DNA from 2 places in the Priestia sp. TRM10 genome. Region 2 is predicted to be linked to the other one. Evidence: a T-box and tRNA genes for the amino acid it is inferred to sense, from the RefSeq annotation. Region 2 holds a T-box; the other holds one or more tRNA genes.
The links. The T-box of region 2 lies ahead of pheS (phenylalanine--tRNA ligase subunit alpha). A T-box ahead of a tRNA ligase gene usually reads a tRNA of that ligase, here a tRNA-Phe.
Positions count from the first base shown of each region.

Region 1 (11,908 bases), on a different contig from region 2:
TCACTTTGGCTGGCAATTGAACTCGGTAGCCATTACTTTTTCAATTACAAGCTTTGCTTTAGCTTTTTCAACACTATTTGCCGGCAAACTTCAGGATCGCTGGGGAATTCGCCGCTTAATCGCAACTGCAGGCATTGTCTTGGGCGCAGGTTTAATCATTAGCTCACAAGTCTCATCATTATGGATGCTTTATATCTTGGCTGGTGTTGTGGTAGGATTTGCCGATGGTACTGCTTATATCACATCATTGTCAAATCTTATTAAGTGGTTTCCGGAGAGAAAAGGGCTTATTTCTGGAATCTCTGTCGGTGCTTATGGTACAGGAAGTTTGCTGTTCAAATATATTAACGGGTCACTAATTCAAAACGTTGGCGTATCTTATACATTTTTATACTGGGGCATAATCGTGATGATTATGGTTATAGGCGGCTCATTCTTAGTTCGCGAGGCACAGGTAACAGGCCAGTCCCCAGCTGTTAATGGAGTACAGGCTAAAGACTACACAGTTAAAGAAATGCTTAAAACAAAAGAAGCTTACTTATTGTTTATTATGTTTTTCACTGCGTGTATGAGCGGTTTATATTTAATCGGAGTTGTAAAAGATATCGGTGTAAGTTTAGCTGGTTTGGATGTGGCAACAGCAGCCAATGCTGTTGCATTGGTAGCAATTTTTAATACAATTGGACGCATTATCCTTGGAGCATTATCAGATAAAGTTGGCCGTTTAAAGGTAGTAGCAGGCGCTTTGTTGGTAACTGCAGTAGCTGTATCTGCTTTAAGTTTTCTAGAACTAAATTATGGATTGTTCTTTGTGTGTGTTGCAGGAATTGCTTTCTGTTTTGGCGGAAATATAACCATTTTTCCTGCAATTGTTGCCGATTTCTTTGGCTTAAAAAACCAAAGTAAAAACTATGGGATCATTTATCAAGGGTTTGGGATCGGTGCATTGTCCGGATCATTTATTGCCGCAGCGCTTGGCAGCTTTGTTTCTACCTTCACGTTTATTGCCGTGTTAAGTATAATCTCAGTAGTCATTGCGCTGTTTATCAAGGCACCTGGTCAAAGAGATGTTTTGAAAAAAGAAAAAACTCATGCCGCATGAAAGGCTACCAAGATTGGTTACCCCCTGCAAAATAGCCTTCATAGGTCACTGTATTAGAATAATAATGTGCTAAAAGGTACCTCTAAAATAGAGGTACCTTTTATTCATAAAATCATCGTTTACTTATGGTACGGTTCTCCTCGATTAATTCGAAATCCGCGATAAATCTGCTCCACTAAAATCAATCTCATCAACTGATGTGGAAAAGTCATTTTTGAAAATGACAATGTATCATTAGCTCTTTTCATTACATCACTGCTTAATCCTAGTGATCCACCAATAACAAAAGCAATTTTACTTTTTCCATATGTAGCAAGCTTGTCTAAATCACCTGCAAGCTGTTCAGATGACTTCATTTTTCCTTCAATGGCAAGAGCAATGACATGTGTATCTTGTGAAATTTTAGCAAGGATGCGCTCTCCTTCTTTTCCTTTCACTTGTTCCATTTCAACCTCACTAAGGTTTTCAGGTGCTTTCTCATCTGGAAGTTCAACTACTTCTATCTTTGCATAAGCTGATAAGCGTTTTAAGTACTCATTAATACCTTGTTTTAAGTATTTTTCTTTTAATTTTCCAACTGTAATAATCGAGATATTCACAGGTTGTCTCCTCTCTGTAAATAGTTTACAAACAAGTTATACACAGAAATTATCCACATATCCACAAAGAGTGGCATATATGGTATAGGATCACTCGTTCCCCACTATATATGTAGCATTATTTTCGCAATATTCACAAGTTATACACAGTTCTTTATCTAGCTCTTTCATAATTGGTGCTTCTTCTGTTTCATCAACAATAATATCAAGCGCAAGCTCTACGTGCTCAAGGCAACAATTCACTTTCATATTTTCTTCTCCTTTACGTTTTCTTCTTTCTGTGGACAAAATAATACACAGAAAATTCTGGAGTTATCCACAAGTTATTAACGTAAAAACAGGAGAAAGATTTTCTCCTGTTTTACTTTGGTTCTTCCACAAGTTTTAACGTTTCGTTTTTCTTCTTTCCATTGCGATAAAACGTAACATCTAATGTATCATTGACTCCTTTTTGATACAAGTATTTGCGTAGGTCAATGATGTTTCGCACTCGATGTCCATCCATCTCCACAATAACATCATATTCCTTTATTCCAGCTTTAGCTGCTGGTGAAAGACGAGAAACGCGGAGCACTGCTACTCCCTCTACAATGCTTTTTGGCAACTTTAATGTTTCTTGTAGATGATAACCTGAAATTTGCGACAGTGAAAGAGTACTTACGCCAATATACGGTCTGTGGACTTCTCCATCTTTTTCAAGATCTTCAATAAACGGTCGTGCTGTATTAATCGGGATTGACAACCCAATTCCTTCAACGGCATCTTGAGCAATTTTCATGGAGTTGATACCAATAACTTTGCCTGCTACATTAATAAGAGCTCCACCGCTATTTCCAGGGTTAATTGCTGCATCTGTTTGAATAACCTCTGCTTGCCAGTCTGGGTTTCCGTCATTGTTTAAGTCTTGAGGAATTAATCTGTTTGTACCTGAGATAATTCCTTGTGTGACAGAACCTGCAAACTGAAGACCGAGAGGATTACCAATTGCAATTGCAGGTTCTCCTGCTTTAATACGGTCTGAGTCTCCAAATTCAGCGAGTGTTTTAATATTCTTACCATCAATCTCAATGACCGCTAAATCTGTTAAATCATCTCCACCACGTACTTTTCCAGCAATACGTGATCCATCTTTTAAACTTACTTCAATCTCATTTGCACCTTCAATAACATGATAATTGGTGACAAGATATGCTTTATTTCCACTCTTTTTATAAAGGACTCCTGAACCTGTTCCAGCTTCAGCTGATTCACTCTCATCTTCCCAGAAACCACTTTTTTGGATGTTCACAATCCCCACAACAGCATCAGATACTTTATCAACAGCTTCAGTAATGTCTGTTGTCACATCAATCGAAACAGACTGCTCTTCTGAAATGTTGTTTCCCTCTTTATTACTGCTCTCTGTGCGGCTTGATAAAATACCATTTCTCTCTAAGGCAGGAAGAGCAAACAGGATAAGAATAGCACCGATAATTGCACCAATAAGACATGTAAAAAATATAGTTCTCTTTCTTCCTTTCCGTTCATCGTAAAGCCCCACTTCAAACATTCATCCTTTCTCACATTAGACATATGCTTTTATAGTATGGATGTTTGAAGTTTTTCTATCCTTCATTTAGAGGGATTTACGTGTGTGAAAGATCAATAAGAGGCGTTGGCTTTTTCGGATCAGTATCATGAATATTGAACTGAATGCCAACTCCATGGTCTTTTTCTTTTAATGTTTGCTCTGCTGTCATTCTAGCAAGTTCTTTCATATTGTTATCTTGGCTTAGATGAGCTAAGTAAATATATTTTGTATGGTCTCCAATTACTTCTGACAAAGCGATAGCTGCATCTTCATTCGATACGTGACCAAGGTCGCTCAAAATACGTCTCTTAATATTCCACGGATAATGTCCCATGCGAAGCATCTCAACATCATGATTGCTCTCAAAAATGAAGGCATCGCTATTTCTAACAATGCCTTTCATTCTATCGCTAACATATCCGGTATCTGTTAAAAGAGTGAGCTTTTTTCCTTCACTATGAAACGTGTAAAACATTGGCTCTGCCGCATCATGGGAAACCCCAAATGATTCTACTTCAATTCCTCCAAAGCTTTTTACATCTCCAATTTCAAATGAAAACTTTTGCTCTGTTGGAACTGTCCCAATTAAGTGCTCCATTGCCTTCCACGTTTTTTCATTTGCGTAAAGAGGCAGTTTATATTTTCTTGCGAGCACCCCAAGACCTTTAATATGGTCACTATGCTCATGGGTCACTAAAATGCCTGATAAGTTCTCAATTGATTGATCAACCTCTTTAAAAAGTTGTTCCATCTTTTTGCCACTAAGTCCTGCATCAACTAGTAGTGATTCTTTTCCATTGCCAACAAAAAGAGCATTTCCTGTACTCCCACTTGCTAGCACACTAAATTGTAAACTCACCGTTCTCACTCCGTTTTTTTAACCATTACGTCTTTCTCTAATCAAGGGCTGTAACATAGTACACTTCAACCTCACCTTTTTTCTTATCCACAGTTACTCGCCATGTTGGGGCTAAGATTTGTGAATCAGTTGCAGGTGGGAAGTACGCGTAATATCCTAAATCCATGCTAACTTTACTACCTTGATTAACTTTATTACTATTATACAGTTCGGTAACAGCATTCACTGGACTTTTCACAGTTTCAGCTTCTGTTCTCTGTTCAAACTGCTCTAGCATCCTTTGTTTGTAAGATACCATTTCGTTCTTTTCATTAAGTTGAATGGTAATAAAAGTTTTAGTGTTATCATAAACAGGCTTCTGTCTATACAACTGGGCAAATGTAATTTGTCCACCATCTTTATCAATCTGTACTAGCTTATACTGATCACCATTTATCATGTTCTTTTTCACAAAGTCTTCTAATTTGTTCTTTTCATCAGAAGAAGGTAAAGATGTTGGCTTTGTGAATTCTCCATGAAGCTCTTTTCCATCTTCCTGAACCTCAACCTTTTGGTCTTTTAAACTACTCGTTTCTTTCTCCGTAAATGTGTGAACATAAGCTTTAATATATCCTGCCTTCTGATTGCTGCTTGGGGTCTCTTTAAACGTAATATTGGCTTCTTGTAATAATTCTTCACCTGTTCGTTCTGAAATCATCTCAAGCTGGTTAGCTTCCCTTTTAACCATAAATTGACGAGCAAGAAAAAGGTCCAGGATAAAGAAGATAACGATAAAAATCGTTTTCGTCTTATTCCAATCCATCCTTATCTCCTCCTTGCTCTGCTTTATCTACAATTTTGTACCATATTCCATCATACTTATAAAACCAATATGGCTTGAGCGTAAGTACATTTGTAAAGTCTTTCTCTGTTTGTAGCTCATAACCTACTACAATATTTTTTAATTTGCTGTCATCAAAGTTTTCTCTTGCTTTAATTTCTTTTATAACATCTTCACCAGATGGTAATTTAATCTTTTTTCCATACTCGTCTGAAAGTTTTCCTAATTGAAATGTTGGACGTTTATAATCAGAGATATTTTGTCCTGAAGATTGTAACGTAACCTTCGACAAATCATCATCATTAAAAACAGGGTAATAATCTTCATGAAGCTGGAACGTTACGTTCTGAGCTTGAGTATCACTATTCCATTCTGTTAGATAATATGGATCTGTCCACCCTGCATGAGCATTTACAAAGTCAAATGATCTTTTTATCGCTCCCTCTTTATCTATAACTACATTTTGGTCAGCATCTTCATAGTTTGTGTATGCCATCAATGGTTTTGTCTTGGACAATTCCAACATCCGTTTTGAATCGTTATAAACGGTTTGACCTGAAAGCTCACTTTCTTCAACGATTTTCATATTATCAAACAATGCATTGCGAAACTTATCGGATGAAATCATTTCTTGTTTATAACTTTTTTGTTGAAGCGGTGTTGGTTGTTCTGGTAAGAAAAGAACTGATTGATCTTCTCTTTTAAATGCTATATAATCCTGTCCCTTGCTTTGTAGGTCTCGGTAATGTTTCTCCCATGCAACTTCATTAAATCCCTTTATATTTGCCTCGTAAATCTGTTCTGTTTCGTAATTAACAAAATAAATACGAACAGACTGCGATACATTATCCGCTTGACCTGGTTTAAGAATAATTCGATCAAATGTCCCAGATGGCATTGTCCCTTTTACTTCATACATACTTTGAAAAGTTGATAATGGCATCTCTGTTGGATAGATGATTTCCATTGTCTGATTCCCATGTACAAAATCATAGAAATCTTCTGGATCATCAAAAGAAGTATTCGAAATACGTACTACATCAGAGATAGACCATTTCTTCATCTCATTAGTCCATGTATCCATATCTTTATTGAAAAGTCCTTTATGAGTGGAAGCAAAGTGAGCTAAAATTAAGGACGGCTGAATGTGATCTTCTAACGTCTTAGTTTTGCCGATTTTCACATCATCTACATAAGATTGATTATCCATCTGTTTATATGTAGGCGTGTAGGTCCATAATGTCCACGTTAAAATAAGACTAATCAAAATTAAACATGACAATACTACGGTTTTGATATTTTCATATCTCATATCCATTCATCCTCGTCTTGTTCTACTTGTAAAGGAAGCGTAAAGTGAATGGTTGTTCCTTTTCCTTCTTTACTTTCAGCCCAAATTTCACCTTTATGAGCTTCAATCATTTCCCGGGCAATGGCTAAGCCAAGACCTGTTCCTCCAAGCTGTCTTGTTCTTGCTTTGTCAACTCGGTAAAAGCGTTCAAAAATTTTCTTTACTTTTTCACGAGGAATGCCCATTCCTTCATCCTTCACACTAACAAGAATGAAGAACTCTTGAGGCTGAACAGAGAACGTCACTTTTCCACCTTCAGGAGAATATTTAATTGCATTTGAAATAATATTATCTAATACTTGTGTAATCTTATCCTGATCAAATTGAATTGAGATTGGCCCTTCTGGCAGTTTACGAACAAACTCGATATTTTGACTTTTGCTCATATCAAAGCGATCAATAATATGGTTGTAAAAATCAATAAAGTCCACTTGTGATTTTGTCAAATGATAATCTCTGCTGTCCATTCTTGATAGCTGAAGCAAATCATTAACAAGCCGAATCATCCGCTCTGTTTCTGTTTGCGTAACGTCTAAAAAGCGCGGGGCAATCTCTTTATCTTGCCATGCTCCTTCTGCAAGAGCTTCTAAATAGCTGCGCATCGTTGTAAGTGGTGTGCGGAGCTCATGTGAAACGTTCGCAACAAATTCACGACGTTCACGCTCAATTTTCTCCTGCTCTGTAATATCATGAAGCACAACGATAATCCCATTAATAAATCCTGTTTCCTTCTGGATAGGAGAGACAGTAGCTCTTAGAATATATGGCTCATCATATTTATCAAATTCTAGAATAAGTGAATTTTGCTCTTCTAATAACGTATCAAACGTGTATTCTTTTTCAATGTTTAACAGCCTTAAGATAGATTCCGAAAGAACAGTTTCACGTGAAACATCTAACATTTGTCCAGCAGGCTCGTTAATTAAAATAACGCGACCTTTTCGGTCTGTTGCAATGACGCCATCTGTCATATTTGTTAATACAGAAGCAAGCTTCCGACGCTCCCCTTCTGTTGTTGCCTGTGCTTCTTGGAGTTTTCTCGTCAAATTGTTAAACGTAATGGCAAGCTGCCCAATTTCATCATAGCCATATACTTTTACTTTACGAGAGAAGTTTCCTTTCGCCATTTCAAGTGCTTGGCGACGCATGTCAGACATCGGTCTTGTGATTGTACGAGCAAGAAGGATCCCCAAAATAGCTGTGAGTAAAAGAGAAAGAAGCGTTCCTTTTGCAAAAATAGCGTTCACTTGTTTCATTTGTTCATAAAGAGATTCCATTGAAGCTTCAAGATAGATAGCTCCAATTGTGCCTTCACTAGAATTGACCGGAACAGCTACAACTCTCATTCTCTCGCCTTTTTCATTCACCATCATATTATTATAAGTACCGCCTGATAACGCTTTGTTCACAGGATCTGTAATAGACTTCTTACCAACAGTACTTTTAGCATCATAGTTTGAAACGGCAAGAACTTGATGATTTTTGTCCACAACGCTAATCTCACTAATATCCTCAGACTTAAAATCATTCAGAAGTTTGGCAATCTCCTCTTCTAAAGTTGGATCACCTTCACTCCTTTTCTCTGCCATTTCTTTTTCCACACTATAAGCGAGCACATCTACTCGCTCATTAATTGAATTTCTAAAGTTCGTAATATTGTTCTCTTCCTGTTTTTGAACAAAATAGGCCCCAATAATTTGGGTCGCAATTAAAATAAGTAAAATATAAATTAACACAAACTTAAAATGAATCGATTGAAAGAATCTAACCTTTTTCATTTCTACTACTCCTGCTCTGGATTACGGAGATAGTACCCCACACCTCTTCGTGTTACAATCCAAGTTGGATGACTTGGGTTGTCTTCAATTTTTTCACGTAAACGGCGAACTGTTACGTCAACAGTACGTACATCTCCAAAGTAGTCATAACCCCATACTGTTTGCAATAAATGTTCACGAGTCATAACTTGTCCAATATGTTTAGCTAAGTAATGTAGGAGCTCAAACTCACGATGAGTTAGTTCAATAAGCTCTCCACGTTTAGATACAATATACGCATCAGGATGGATCACTAAAGAGCCAATCTGAATTTCATTCTGTTGTCCTGCTTCAGAAGCTACTGCTTGATGACGACGCAGATTTGCTTTTACCCGAGCAATTAATTCCCTTGTGCTAAATGGTTTGGTGACATAGTCATCTGCTCCTAGCTCAAGACCTAATACTTTATCGATTTCTGAATCTTTAGCTGTTAGCATAATAATAGGCATTTCATATTTTTTGCGAATTTCTCGGCAGACTTCCATCCCATCTTTTTGAGGAAGCATAATATCTAATAAAACAAGTTCTGGTTGCACTTCTTCTACTTTTTCTAATGCTTCTACTCCATCGTAAGCGCAGTGAACTTCATATCCTTCTTTTTGTAGGTTAAATTTTAAAATATCCGCGATTGGTTTCTCGTCATCAACGACTAGAATACGTTTATCCATTTTATCCGGCTCCTTTAATTGCATAAAATCATACGAATACATCGTACCTTTATTATACTGCATACACACTTTAACATTCTAATATAGTTTGGTCTATATTGCTCATTTCCACTACAGGAAAGCCTCTAGACAGAGCTAGAGGCTTTTATTTTTCTATATTTATCTTTATTGTATATATCATGAAAAGTCAACCCTGGATGCCTTTTACAACTTTCTCTTTCTAAAAATAGAAATTTAGTTACTTAAAATATAAAAAGGCATTTTTTCCAACTTTATTAATGTATCATACCTTAAAAAAGATATCACTGATAAAGGAAAATTTGTAATTCATTTGTATTACTTTTGTCATATGTGAAAAGTCTTTTTTCCATACAAAAAACACGACAAATATTGTCGTGTTTTAGAAGTGGCTCAGGACGGAATCGAACCGCCGACACATGGATTTTCAGTCCATTGCTCTACCAACTGAGCTACTGAGCCATGGCGGTCCCGACGGGAATCGAACCCGCGATCTCCTGCGTGACAGGCAGGCATGTTAACCGCTACACCACGGGACCAAACCGTGTTAAAGTATGTATTATAAAGATGACCCGTACGGGATTCGAACCCGTGTTACCGCCGTGAAAGGGCGGTGTCTTAACCGCTTGACCAACGGGCCACATTGATTAATATCTTAGCGACATTGATTATATTATCATCACTTTAAATATAAAGCAATAGTATTTTAGAAATTTATTCACTTTTTTTGAAAAAAATTTTAAAAAAAGAAAAAAAGCCTGCAATTTGCAGGCTTTTCCCTTTATCTTGGACCATATACGCTGCGAATAACGTTTGTTTGTGTACGATCAGGACCGACTGAAAAGACTGATAGCGGAATTCCTGTAAGTTGTGATACACGTTCAATATAATGACGAGCATTTTCAGGTAGCTCACTTAAAGATTTCACACCTGTGATATCTTCAGTCCAGCCAGGCATTTCTTCATAAACAGGTTCACATTCTGCTAATGCTTTTAAGCTTGCTGGGAATTCTTCGATAACTTCCCCTCTATAGCGATATGCAACACAGATTTTCACTGTTTCAAGGCCTGTTAACACATCAATAGAGTTAAGAGATAGGTCTGTAATACCGCTAACACGACGAGCATGACGAACAACAACGCTATCAAACCAACCAACGCGGCGTGGACGACCTGTTGTTGTACCATATTCACGTCCAACTTCACGGATTTGTTGACCAATTTCATTATCTAACTCTGTTGGGAAAGGACCGTCACCAACACGTGTTGTATAAGCCTTTGCTACTCCAACAACGTGCTTGATTTTACTTGGACCAACACCAGAACCAATTGTTACGCCACCTGCTACAGGATTTGAAGATGTAACAAATGGATATGTTCCTTGGTCAATGTCTAGCATAACGCCTTGTGCTCCTTCAAATAGAACACGACGACCTTCATCAAGAGAATCATTCAAAACAACAGATGTATCACAAACATATTTTGCAAACTGTTGACCATATTCATAATACTCATCTAAAATATCTTCAATCTTGAAACCTTCTACTTCGTACATTCTTTCAAGAAGACGGTTTTTCTCTTTTAGATTCTGTTTTAATTTTTCTTCGAATGATTCACGATCTAAAAGATCTGCAATTCGGATTCCAACTCGGGCAGCTTTGTCCATGTATGCTGGGCCAATTCCTTTTTTCGTTGTTCCGATCTTGTTTGCTCCTTTTCGCTCTTCTTCTACTTCATCTAATTTGATGTGGTATGGAAGAATAACGTGCGCACGGTTACTAATACGTAAATTATCTGTTGTTACATTACGATCGTGTAAATACTTAAGTTCTGTGATAAGTGCTTTTGGATCTACAACCATTCCATTTCCAATAACACAAATCTTATCACTATAAAAAATTCCTGAAGGAATTAAATGTAGTTTATATGTTTCACCATTGAATTTAATTGTATGTCCTGCATTATTTCCACCTTGATAACGAGCAATTACCTCAGCATTTTCTGAAAGGAAGTCAGTAATTTTACCTTTTCCTTCGTCTCCCCACTGTGTACCAACAACTACTACAGAAGACATATGATCGCACCTCCGCCTTTACAATTAGAAGTCTATTTCCTTATTGAACGTTCTAAGTGTACCAATTTAAGATTTGCAAGTCAACAAAACACGAACAATTAATATTTCCTTTTCAAATATGTTCGCCTAAAAAGCGTTTTCTTTATTCTAAAAAAGTAAAAAACCTCTTCATCAATTATGAAGAGGTTTCTATGAAGCTGGCGGAGGTGCACTTGCATCATCAAAACGCCGCTCAAGGTTTACGAATTTATTATATTCTTTTACGAAAGCAAGCTGAACAGTTCCAACAGGACCATTACGCTGCTTTGCGATAATAATCTCGATAATGTTTTGATTTTCTGTTTCTTTATCATAATAATCATCACGATATAAGAAAGCTACAATATCAGCATCCTGCTCAATACTTCCTGATTCACGAATATCAGACATCATTGGACGCTTATCTTGTCTTTGTTCAACTCCCCGAGAAAGCTGTGAGAGCGCAATTACAGGGACTTCTAACTCACGAGCTAACCCTTTTAAGGCACGTGAAATCTCAGAAACTTCCTGCTGACGGTTTTCACCTTTATGGCGTCCACTACCTTGGATAAGCTGTAAATAGTCAATTAAGATCATTCCAAGGCCATTTTCTTGTTTTAAACGTCGACATTTTGCTCTAATATCTCCTACACGTATCCCAGGAGTATCATCAATATAAATCCCTGCATTTGAAAGAGAACCCATTGCCATCGTCAATTTGCTCCAGTCCTCTTGAGTGAGATCCCCAGTTCTCATATTTTGAGCATCAATGTTTCCCTCTGCACATAGCATACGCATAACAAGCTGCTGAGCACCCATCTCAAGACTGAAAATAGCCACATTCTCATCTGTTCGGGTAGCTACGTTTTGTGCAATATTTAATGCGAAAGCAGTTTTCCCTACAGAAGGACGAGCCGCAACAATAATGAGGTCATTTCGCTGAAATCCTGCGGTCATTCGGTCTAGCTCAGTAAAACCTGTCGGGATACCTGTAATATCTCCCTTTCGATTT
Region 1 covers NZ_JBJZOT010000011.1:31,081-42,988, reverse strand. Annotated here, with positions in the region: gene ACK3CR_RS08645 (L-lactate MFS transporter) at 1-1,102, shown strand, start outside; gene rlmH (23S rRNA (pseudouridine(1915)-N(3))-methyltransferase RlmH) at 1,222-1,701, opposite strand; gene ACK3CR_RS08635 (CxxH/CxxC protein) at 1,792-1,950, opposite strand; gene ACK3CR_RS08630 (S1C family serine protease) at 2,063-3,250, opposite strand; gene ACK3CR_RS08625 (MBL fold metallo-hydrolase) at 3,327-4,130, opposite strand; gene ACK3CR_RS08620 (two-component system regulatory protein YycI) at 4,168-4,932, opposite strand; gene ACK3CR_RS08615 (YycH family regulatory protein) at 4,919-6,262, opposite strand; gene walK (cell wall metabolism sensor histidine kinase WalK) at 6,259-8,079, opposite strand; gene yycF (response regulator YycF) at 8,085-8,786, opposite strand; tRNA gene ACK3CR_RS08600 (tRNA-Phe) at 9,194-9,266, opposite strand; tRNA gene ACK3CR_RS08595 (tRNA-Asp) at 9,268-9,343, opposite strand; tRNA gene ACK3CR_RS08590 (tRNA-Glu) at 9,373-9,444, opposite strand; gene ACK3CR_RS08585 (adenylosuccinate synthase) at 9,586-10,878, opposite strand; gene dnaB (replicative DNA helicase) at 11,068-11,908, opposite strand, start outside.
Region 1: it encodes a tRNA-Phe, which carries the amino acid that the T-box ahead of pheS (phenylalanine--tRNA ligase subunit alpha) is inferred to sense. The anticodon was not compared.

Region 2 (11,908 bases):
ATAAACTCTAAGTTTGACTCTTTTACTTTCATTTTCATAATACCAAGCTGTACTTCCCACTCTGTATCTGATACTTTGTCTAATAGCGTTCCTTTTTGACCGAATGTTGATACTTTCACTTCATCCCCTGGAGAAAGCTTTCTTTCTACCTTTTTCGGTTTCGGTGCCGCTTTCGTGCCTTTTCTTAATGTTGGAACTGCTTCTTCAAGATCTTTTCTTGCTTGAATTAGCTCATGTTCTTTTATTCCACTTTGTTGATTAAGACGCATATTACGCAGGTCTTTAATAATATTCTCCGCTTCGGCCCGCGCTTCCTCCACTGCTTTTGCTGCTTTTTGTTCAGCTTGCTCAAGCAATTTGTCTCTTTCATTGTTAAATTCTATAATTTGATCCTGCAGTTCACGATGAAGCTGTTCTGCCTCTTTCCTAAATAAAGCAGCTTCTTCCTTTTCACTTTCAGCTTTTTTGCGGCTATCCTCGAGTGAAGCAATCATATTTTCTACCTTATTTGTATCTGCTCCAATATATCCCTTTGCTTCGTTAATAACTTCTTCTGAAAGACCTAATCGGCGTGAAATCTCAAATGCATTGCTTCGTCCTGGAACCCCTAAAAGTAGTTTATATGTCGGACGAAGTGTTTCCACATCGAACTCAACGCTTGCATTCATTACTCCTTTTCGATTATATCCGTACGCCTTCAGTTCAGGATAATGAGTTGTCGCTATAACACGTGCTCCTCTATTGTATACTTCATCTAGGATAGAGATAGCAAGTGCCGCTCCTTCCTGAGGATCTGTTCCAGCACCAAGCTCATCAAATAATACAAGGCTCTTATTATCAACACCTTTTAAAATGTTAACGATATTCACCATATGAGAAGAAAACGTACTCAAGCTTTGCTCAATAGACTGTTCGTCTCCAATGTCAGCAAATACATTTTCAAAGACCGCTACTTCAGAACCGTCCAAAGCCGGGATTTGGAGACCTGCTTGTGCCATAAGTGTAAACAACCCAACTGTTTTTAACGTTACCGTTTTTCCTCCTGTATTTGGACCTGTAATAACGATGCTTGGGTACTCTCCTCCAAGCTCAATATCGTTTGCTACAACATCTTCTGCAGTAATTAAGGGATGACGTGCTTTTTTCAGATTAATATATCCTTCTTTATTAAGCTTTGGTTTTGAACCTTTTAATTTGTGGCTATACTGCCCTTTTGTAAACATAAAATCAATTTCTGCTAGCATATCAACGTTAACAGAAAGCTCGCGAGCAACTTCTGCTACTTCTGCCGTAATTTGTGCAAGAATACGCTCAATCTCACGCTTTTCTTCTACTCGGGCCGCTTGAAGCTCATTGTTTAAGTTTACAATTGCTTGTGGCTCAATAAATAACGTTGCTCCTGAGGAAGATTGATCGTGAATAATTCCTCCATATGCTCCGCGATATTCTTGTTTAACCGGAAGCACATAGCGATCATTACGAATCGTTATAATTGCATCTGAAAGCATTTTTGTTGCAGAAGAGGAACGCGTCATTTGCTCTAGCTTTTGTCGAACACGCGCTTCTGTAGAACGCAGTTTTTGACGTAATCCTCGCAGTTTTTCACTCGCTCCGTCTAACACTGTCCCATTATCGTCAATGCTGTTCTCAATTGTTCGCTCAAGATCTGTTAAGATAATAAAACCTTCAATATACCCTTTCAAAATAGGTAATGAAAGGTCTGTATTCTCTTCTAAACTTTCCATAAATATTGAAAGCTGTCTTGTTGCATAAATTGTGCTTGAGATTTCCAGTAGCTCACTTGCTGAAAGTGTTCCACCGATCTCTGCCCTTTTAGCACTTGCTTTTATATCATGGATACCGCCAAGTGGAACATTTCCTTTCACCCGAAGCACTTGAGCTGCCTCATCAGTTGCGTTTTGCCAAGCTTCTACTTCTGTGAAACTTATGGACGGGCGAAGACTCTCTACTTTCTCTCGTCCTAGTGAAGATGCTGCATGTTTTAACAGACCTTCTTTAATTTTATCGAACTCTAATGTTTTTAAAATGCGCGCTTGCAAACATGTTCACTCCTTTTAAACCTTGCTTTCCTTGTATTAATCATTACGTTTTAAAAATGCTCTCAATTCTTCTAAAGGATATGTGTTAATAACGCTCTCTTTGCGAATCCAGCCTTTTACAGCTGTCGACACCCCAACTTTCATATCTTCAAGCATGTCCAGATTATGTGCATCTGTATTAATTACAAGCTTTACTCCTTGCTCTTGTGCTTTTTTCAAATGATGAGAAGCAAGGTCTAAGCGATGTGGATTGGCATTGAGTTCAAGTGCTGTTTTTGTTTCGTGAGCAAGCTCAATTAACAAATCCATATCAACGTCATATCCGTCTCTTCGTCCAATCAGTCTTCCTGTTGGATGTGCAATAATATCGACATGATGACTATTAAGAGCTGTTTTTAATCGCTCCATAATAACTTCTCGAGGCTGAGAAAAACTTGAATGGATAGAAGCAATAACAATATCCATTTCCTGTAGAATTTCATCATCATAATCTAATGTACCATCAGGAAGAATATCCATCTCAATTCCTGAAAGGATTGTAAAGTCATCATATTTTTCATTTAGCTTCTTAATTTCTTCTCGCTGTTTACGAATTCGTTCTGGTGTTAGTCCATTTGCCACTTTTAAATATTGGGAATGGTCAGTAATTGCCATGTACTCATAGCCCCTTGCACGGCATGCTTCCACCATTTCTTCGATAGAGTATGCGCCATCACTCCATGTGGAATGCATGTGCACGTCTCCTTTTATGTCTTGAAGTGAAATAAAGCGATCTTCTTTCGTTAGCTTATCTACTTCTGTTCCATCTTCACGCATTTCAGGTAAAATAAACGGTAAGTTAAAATAGTTATAAAACTCTTCTTCAGATGAAAACGTACGGATTTCTCCTGTTTCTATATTCTCAACACCATATTCACTAATTTTCTCTCCACGTTCTTTCGCAAGCTGTCTCATTCTGACGTTATGATCTTTTGAGCCTGTAAAATGATGAAGCGTTGTGGGAAATGCCTTGTCTTCTACAAGACGAAAATCAACAGATATATCATAAACATCTTCAAGCACAACCGATACTTTCGTATTTCCACTTGCAATTATTTCTTTAATAGACGGCATTGCGAGTAAGCTATCACGAACAAGAGACGGCTCTTCTGTAGAAATAATAAAATCTAAGTCTTTCACTGTTTCTCTCATACGGCGTACGCTGCCTGCTCGTGAGAAACGAATAATGCCTTTCATATCAGCAAGCGTTTCTTCGATTTTTTCCACAAGTGGTAACATAATAGCAAGTGGCAATCGTTCAGGACGTGTCCCATATTCCTCGATTGCAGCAAGAATTTTCTCCTCTGTTTTTTTACCGAAGCCGCTAAGTTCCTGTACTTTTCCTTCTTCACAGGCAGCCTTTAATGTGACCATATCCGTAACATTCAGCTGTTGATAAAGCTTTGCAATCTTTTTTCCACCTAATCCTGGTAAATCAAGAAGAGGAATTAATCCTTCTGGAACTTCTTTTTTTAACTCTTCTAGCACAGTAGATTGTCCATCTTGAATATACTCTTCAATAACAGCACTAGTTCCTTTTCCAATGCCTGCAAGAGATGTGAAGCTTTCAATTTCACTCAAGCTGCGCTCATCATTCTCAAGTGCACCTGCCGCCTTTCTAAAGGCCGAAATTTTAAATGCATTATCTCCTTTTAACTCCATATATACAGCAATCTTTTCCAAAAGTTTAATAATCTCTTTTTTATTCATTTTCACACCCACTTCTTATACGTTCTTCTATTGAAGATGATACAAAGTTTTTTTAAAAAAGTACAATCTCTGCCTCCTTATAGCCTAGAAGCATATTAACTTTATTATCATATCGTATTTTGCTTATGAAAGCGAAGAAGCTCATTTTACAAGGCTAACCATCTTCTTCTACCCTTTCTTCTTTCTCTCTCTACAAAAGAACATAAAAAAGCTCGACGAAAAATCGCCAAGCTTTTTTACATATCTTTCCCCCATAGCTCTGGAATCATATCAGAGAGATATGGAGTGTGATTTACAATAATCCCTGCAAGAGATGAGTTTTGAACTTGTGCTTGTATACCGCCGACAGGAAGCAGTGCAATAATATACAACACAATAAAAACAATTACATAAATCTCTACAAATCCAAGGATGGCTCCTGCCCATTTATTAAAATGACGTAATATCGGAAGCTGCGCTACAAAATCAAAGAGCGAGCCAATAATATGAATCACCAAATTTGTTAAAAAGAAAAGAATAGCAAATGAGATGATCCGGTAAAATAGCTCTTCTGCATAAGAACTTTGTACAAGAAGAGATACAGCATTTCCTCCTTCAACAGACGGATACGGAATCCATAGCTGAAGTTTTTCAGCAAGAGCTTCATGGTACATGTAAGCTACGAAAATGGAAAGAACAATGCTAACAAGACGAATTACTTGTAGAATTAATCCTCTCTTTAAGCCAATTAAAAACCCGTAGCATAACATTATTAACACTATAATATCGACGAGCATAGTTCTTCATTCCTTCTTATTTATGAGTTCCTCTTCTAATCTTTCAACTTCTTCTTTTAATTTTATATAATCGTTCACAACATTTACAGCTGTTAAGACCGCTAGTTTATTAATATCTAGTTGTGGGTTCTTTAAGTTAATTTCTCTCATCTTATCATCAACAATCGAAGCGACAAGGCGTACATGGCTTGTACTTTCATCACCTATTATATTATACTGTTGCCCATATATGTCGACCGTTGTTCGATTTCTTCTCCGTTTTGACACAAAAGATCCTCCGTTCCCACAAAAATCCTATTCTATATCATAACACGGATGATATGAAGAAGGAAACACCATTTCTTGTAAAATAGCTTCCTTATGTAAAAAATTCTATGACACTCTTTTACTTCTTCATTATAAACATTTACTGTCATTGTGCCACACTCTTAATGTATTTTCTATTTTAAAAATGTAGAACTTTTAAGTAAATACTCTTAATATTCTTTACAACATAACTTTTCAACAACTATACAGGATCAAAATTTGCCAGGTCAAGAAATTGATTTTTAGAGAAATAAAAAGAGAGAAGTCAAAGACTTCTCCCTTTTTCTAACTTAAGAACGTAGTGATGCATCAAATTTAGTATGAAGAGCTTCTAATACTTTTTCATGTGTTGAAGTTACTTCTTCATCTGTTAACGTGCGCTCTGGATCTAAATAACGTAGAGAGAAAGCAATTGACTTTTTACCTTCTTCAACGTGCTCACCTTCATAAAGGTCGAAAACTTTTACATCTTTCAATAGATTACCACCCGTACCACGGATTTCTTGCTCTAGCTTACCAGCTGAAATACCTTTATCAACCACAAGAGCAATATCACGAGTAATAGATGGGAAGCGCGGAATTGTTTCATAAACAACATCCTCAACATCTGCTGAAAGAAGCGTTTGTAAATCAAGTTCAAATACATATGTTTCACGAACATCATAGCGTTTTGCTGTGTGAGGATGAACTTGACCAATAATCCCAATTTCTTTTCCATCTAATGAAATAGCTGCTGTTCGACCTGGATGCATTCCGTCATGCTTACTTGCTTGGAACTCGATGCGTTCTGCTAGTCCAAGAACATCAAATAGCCCTTCTAAAATCCCTTTTACAGTGAAGAAATCAACAACCTTTTTCTCCCCTTGCCACATATGCATATGCCAAAGCCCTGAAACAGCACCTGCTAAATGTTCTCTTTCAGTTGGTAAATCTTGATTTTCTTTTGAAAGGAAAACAGAGCTTGTTTCGTATAGAGCAACAGAATCAAGCTGACGAGCAATATTGTGTTTTACAACTTCTAACAAATGTGGAATAAGGCTTAAACGCAGCGTTGAACGCTCTTCACTCATTGGCATAGCAAGACGAACATGTTTTGACACTTCAAGTGCAAACTGCTCGGCTTTTTCTTCACTTGTTAGAGCATACGTAATGGCTTGAAGCATTCCTGCTCCTTCAAGATAGCGGCGGACACGACGGCGTTTTTCTTGATAACTTGTTAACTGTCCTGGCGTTGATTCCCCAACAGGAAGTGTTGTAGGAATATGATCATATCCATATAAACGAGCAACTTCTTCAATTAAGTCTTCGCTAATCGTAATATCTCCACGACGAGTTGGAACTGTTACAGAAATTTGTTCTCCATCTGCAACAGCTTCAAAGCGAAGACGATTAAAGATGCTTGTTACTTCATCAGCTGTAAGCTCTGTTCCAAGTACACCATTAATTTTAGCAAGAGTAACGTCTACTCTTTTCGGCTCGGCATCTAACGTATTTGCCTCAACAACTCCACTTACTACTTCTCCACCTGCATACTCAGCAATAAGAGCTGCTGCACGCTCAGAAGCCGAACGAACGCGATTTGGATCAATTCCCTTTTCATAACGAGCACTTGCTTCACTTCGAAGACCGTGGTCTTTAGAACATTTACGAATGCTCAAACCAGCAAAGTAAGCAGATTCTAACAAGACATTTATTGTATCATCTTTCACCTCAGAGTCCGCTCCCCCCATTACTCCAGCAAGAGCAATTGGCGTTTCTCCGTTTGTGATAACAAGATGATCCCCTTTTAACGTTCTTTCTTGATCATCTAACGTTGTAATTTTTTCTCCTTCTACAGCATGACGAACGAGAATTTCTTTTGAGCCAAGTCGATCATAGTCAAAGGCATGAAGAGGTTGCCCATATTCTAAAAGAACGTAGTTTGTAATATCAACCACATTGTTATGCGGACGAATGCCAGCTGCCATTAGACGTGTTTGCATCCATAATGGAGATGGTCCAATCTTTACATTTTTAATAATGCGGGCAACATAAAGTGGATTATCTTCTTTTGCTTCCACGTTTACTCTAATATAGTCTTCTGCTTTTTCACTGCTTTCTTGAAGCTCAATGCTTGGGTATTTCACTTCGTTATCTAGGATAGCTCCAACCTCGTATGCAACTCCAAGCATGTTTAAGCAATCCGCACGGTTTGGCGTTAAGCCAAGCTCAAGAACATGGTCATCAAGATTTAAAAGCTCAAGTGCATCGCGCCCTACTTCCGCATCATCTGCAAATACAAAGATGCCTTCTTGGTATTCTTTTGGAACAAGCTTACCTTCAATACCAAGCTCTTGAAGAGAACAAATCATACCATGAGATGCTTCACCACGAAGCTTTGCTTTTTTAATTTTGAAATTTCCTGGTAGCACAGCGCCAACTTTTGCTACTGCTACCTTTTGGCCTTTAGCAACATTTGGAGCACCACAAATAATTTGTACAGGTTCTTCTTCTCCAACATCAACAAGACATTTATTTAATTTATCAGCATTTGGATGCTGCTCACATTCTAAAACATGACCAACAACAACGCCTTTGATTCCTTTATTTAACGTTTCTACGCCTTCTACTTCAATTCCTGTGCGGGTAATTTTCTCTGCTAATTCGTTTGGGTCAATTCCTTCTAAATCAATATATTGCTCTAACCAACGATAAGATACAAACATATTAGAACCTCCTCTTATGCTCTTTTAAATTGTGTTGTGAATCGAACGTCGTTTGTATAGAATTCACGAATATCTTCAATTCCGTAGCGCAGCATGGCGATACGCTCTGCACCAATTCCAAATGCAAATCCTTGATACTCTTTTGAGTCAAAGCCAGCCATTTCAAGTACGTTTGGATGCACCATACCTGCTCCCAGGATCTCAATCCAGCCTGTTTTCTTACAAACGTTACACCCTTTACCAGAACATTTGAAACAAGAAACATCAACTTCTACAGATGGCTCTGTAAACGGGAAGAAACTTGGACGAAGACGAATTTCACGCTCTTCTCCAAACATTTTTTTCGCAAATACTTCTAGCGTTCCTTTTAAATCACTCATACGAATATCTTTATCAACAACAAGACCTTCAATTTGTGTAAACTGATGTGAATGTGTTGCATCATCATTGTCACGACGATACACTTTACCAGGGCAAATAATTTTAACAGGACCCTTGCCTTCACATGCAACCATTGTACGAGCCTGAACAGAAGATGTATGCGTGCGGAGCAGCGTATCCTCTGTAATGTAAAACGTATCTTGCATATCGCGAGCAGGATGACCCTTTGGTAAATTTAAAGCTTCAAAGTTATAGTAATCTTTTTCAACTTCAGGACCTTCTGCAATGCTGTAACCCATCCCAAGGAATAGATCTTCCATTTCTTCAATAACAGCCGTAAGCGGATGATGATTTCCTGTTTTCACAGGACGCCCAGGTAATGTTACATCAATTGTTTCTGAAGCGAGTTGACGCTCTACTTCTTCCTCTTCTAGACGAGCTTGTTTTGCCGCAATTTGAGAGGCAATTTCTTCACGTACTTCGTTTGCTAATGATCCAATAACAGGACGCTCCTCTGCTGACAGCTTCCCCATGCCGCGAAGAACTTCTGTAATAGGACCTTTTTTCCCCAAATATGCAACGCGAACGTCATTGACTTCTTTTAAATTCTGTGCGCTTTCCACTTTTCCTAACGCTTCTTCTTTCAGCTCTTGCAAACGTTCTTTCATGAACTAACATCCTCCTTTTAACTTCTGTGCTGTATTCTAAAAAACAACAATAAAAAACCCCATCCCTAGAAAGGGACGAGGTTTGATCGCGGTACCACCCTTGTTAATGTATCATAAAGATATCATTCAACTTTATTTCAATAACGGCATTTTACCGGTACACTTTTACATTTAAAATTAAATGGTCCCAGTGCCAACTCGAGAGGTGAACGTTCACTTCGTTTCTCCACAAAAATGCTTTCAGTCACGGCATCTTCTCCCTGATTGTGAAACATAAGCTACTATTCTCTGTCATTGTTTTTACAGCTATATTTTATTTCTTATAGAACTATTATAGGTAAAACATATGCAGGATGCAACAAAGGATTAAACGAAATGATAAAGGACAATGCCTGCTGCAACTGCTACGTTTAACGATTCACTTTTCCCGATAATCGGAATATAAAGGTTTTGAGTTGTCATCTCTAAATATTCTTCCTTTACACCACTTCCTTCATTCCCAAGCAGAATAGCAAACTTTTCACTTTTTTCAACTTCACGATATGGTAAAGCGTTTTTCAAAGATGTACCATACACGGGGACTTCTCTTTCCTTAAGCTCAGAAATAAATGCATCAAGGTCTTCCCTAATAATTGGCACATGAAATAGAGCACCTTGTGTAGAACGAATAGTTTTCCCGTTATAAAGGTCTACTGTTCCTTTTCCTAATACAACAAGCTCAATGCCAGATGCTTCTGCCGTTCTAATAATCGTCCCTAAGTTTCCAGGGTCTTGAATACCATCAATTAATAAAATTTTTTCAGCAGTTTCCCCTTTATCTTCTTCTCTCATTTCACAAACCGCTAGGATTCCTTGTGTTGTTTCAGTATCCGCTATTTCTCTAATAAGTGAACTAGGAACAATATACACTTCACATTCCTTCACATCCCAATGGCTTGGAAGTGCAATTTCTTCACTCATAATGAGTTCTCGAACGCCATGCTTTAAAGCTTCTTCAACAAGATGATAGCCTTCAACGAGAAAAAGACCTTCTTTTTCTCGCTCTTTTCGTGTTTTTAACTTCTTCCACGCTTTTACACGCGGATTTTTTACTGAGTCAATTCGTTTCACAATATATCTCCTTCTACAGCATTTGTTGCTGATTCAATCTCTGCTTCTAAAAGTATGCTCACAATACATATAATTCCTTTCACCTGAAAATAATAAAACTGTTCATTACAATGTAACGAGGTGATAAAGAATGGATTTAAACTTGCGCAATGCTATTATATCGAATGTATCCGGTAATTCTCAACAAGAGCTTGAAGCAACAATTAAAGATGCAATCGAAAGTAAGGAAGAAAAAATGCTTCCTGGTCTTGGTGTTTTATTTGAAATTATTTGGGAACATTCAAATCGCGAGGATCAAGAAGAGATGCTTTCAACCCTTGAACAAGGATTAAGTAGCTAATAAAAAAGGAGCTCATATGAGCTCCTTTTTTATTAGCTAAATGTAATTTCATTTACTTTGTCACGGTCAAGTCTCTTCACAACTTCTGTAATCAACTTCACTGTATTTTCATAATCATCACGATGAAGCATTGCAGCATGTGAGTGGATATAACGCGTTGCAATTGTAATAGAAAGCGCAGGAACTCCGTTTGCTGTAAGGTGAATAGCACCAGAATCCGTTCCACCGCCTGCCATTGCATCAAACTGATACGGAATATTCAACTCATCTGCTGTATCTGTTACAAGGTCACGAAGGCCTTTATGAGAAACCATTGAAGCGTCATAAAGGATAATTTGAGGACCATTCCCCATTTTACCTAATGCTTCTTTTTCTGTTACACCAGGTGTGTCTCCTGCAACCCCAACATCAACACCAAATGCAATATCAGGTTCAATTTGCGTTGCAGATGTGCGAGCACCTCGTAAACCAACCTCTTCTTGAACAGTACCAACTCCATAAACAACATTTGGATGATTTTCATTTTTTAATCCTTTTAAAACATCGATTGCAATAGCACAACCAATTCGGTTATCCCAAGCTTTTGCTAGCAACATTTTTTCATTCTGCAGCACAGTAAACTCAAAATATGGGACAACTTGGTCTCCAGGACGAATGCCAAACTCTGTCGCTTCCTCTTTACTGCTTGCTCCAATGTCAATGAACATGTCTTTAATTTCAACCGGTTTTTTTCGCGCCTCTGGAGGAAGAATATGCGGTGGTTTTGAACCGATAATCCCTGTCACATCTCCTTTAGAAGTAACAATTGTGACACGCTGGGCAAGCATAACTTGTGACCACCAGCCTCCAACAGTTTGGAAACGAATAAATCCTTTGTCATCAATATTTGTTACCATAAAGCCGACTTCATCTAAATGACCCGCAATCATAATTTTGGGACCATTCTCATCTCCTACTTTTCTTGCAATTAAGCTTCCTAAACGGTCCGTTGTCACGTCGTCTGCGTAAGATGATATGTACTTCTCCATAACGGCACGAACTTCACGTTCATTTCCCGGAATTCCTTTTGCGTCTGTTAAGTCTTTAAGCATTGTTAGAGTTTCATCAAGTTTAGCCACCCTGTTCAGCCTCCTTAAAGGTAAATTCTTCTTCATTATATCGAAAAAGAACCTTTTATTCTAATATCCTTGCTCTTGACGCTTAAAATTTTCTTCATTTTTCTCTAAATATGCACGTTTGATATCCTCAGCCGAAAAGCCTAGAAGATAGCCAAGCTGTAAATAAGACGAGAACATTTCCTCATAGTGCTGTTCCTCTTGATTGACTTGAAAGGCAGAAATGGTTTGATATGCGTATAAAAACTGCTCATTTATATTATTGTCATTTTCTTCTTTTTTAAAATCTTTTTCTTGGTCAATATTTATTTCAAGTCCTAGAGAAAGAATGAAATGGATTCCGTCTACATACTCTTCTAAGATTACTTCTCGTTCTGCCGGTTTCTTTAAACTCCAAAATTTAAAGCAGCGCGTCTCATTTGCAAGCTCTCCTAATTCCACAAGAAGAGCTAGCGTTTTACGTTGAATTAATGATTCTTCCTGTAATCCGTGTTTTTGTTCAATATGTGTATCAAGCTCGTGTTGCATTGAAAATAACTGTGTAAAGTTCATAAAGTATTCTCCTTTTTATTTCAATATTATGTAGATTAAAGCAATGTGGAGCAGCATAAAAAGCGGAAAGCCAATTTTAAAACTTGGATGTTTCGTTTTATGACGATAAGTGTACATTCCAATGATTCCGCCAAGCGCTCCTCCAA
Region 2 covers NZ_JBJZOT010000015.1:1,259,982-1,271,889, forward strand. Annotated here, with positions in the region: gene ACK3CR_RS23270 (endonuclease MutS2) at 1-2,060, opposite strand, end outside; gene polX (DNA polymerase/3'-5' exonuclease PolX) at 2,097-3,809, opposite strand; gene ACK3CR_RS23280 (CvpA family protein) at 4,046-4,585, opposite strand; gene zapA (cell division protein ZapA) at 4,592-4,852, opposite strand; gene pheT (phenylalanine--tRNA ligase subunit beta) at 5,182-7,596, opposite strand; gene pheS (phenylalanine--tRNA ligase subunit alpha) at 7,611-8,645, opposite strand; T-box leader at 8,714-8,949, opposite strand; gene ACK3CR_RS23300 (TrmH family RNA methyltransferase) at 9,012-9,755, opposite strand; gene sspI (small acid-soluble spore protein SspI) at 9,886-10,095, shown strand; gene ACK3CR_RS23310 (M42 family metallopeptidase) at 10,128-11,213, opposite strand; gene ACK3CR_RS23315 (dUTP diphosphatase) at 11,274-11,762, opposite strand; gene ACK3CR_RS23320 (DUF1294 domain-containing protein) at 11,778-11,908, opposite strand, start outside.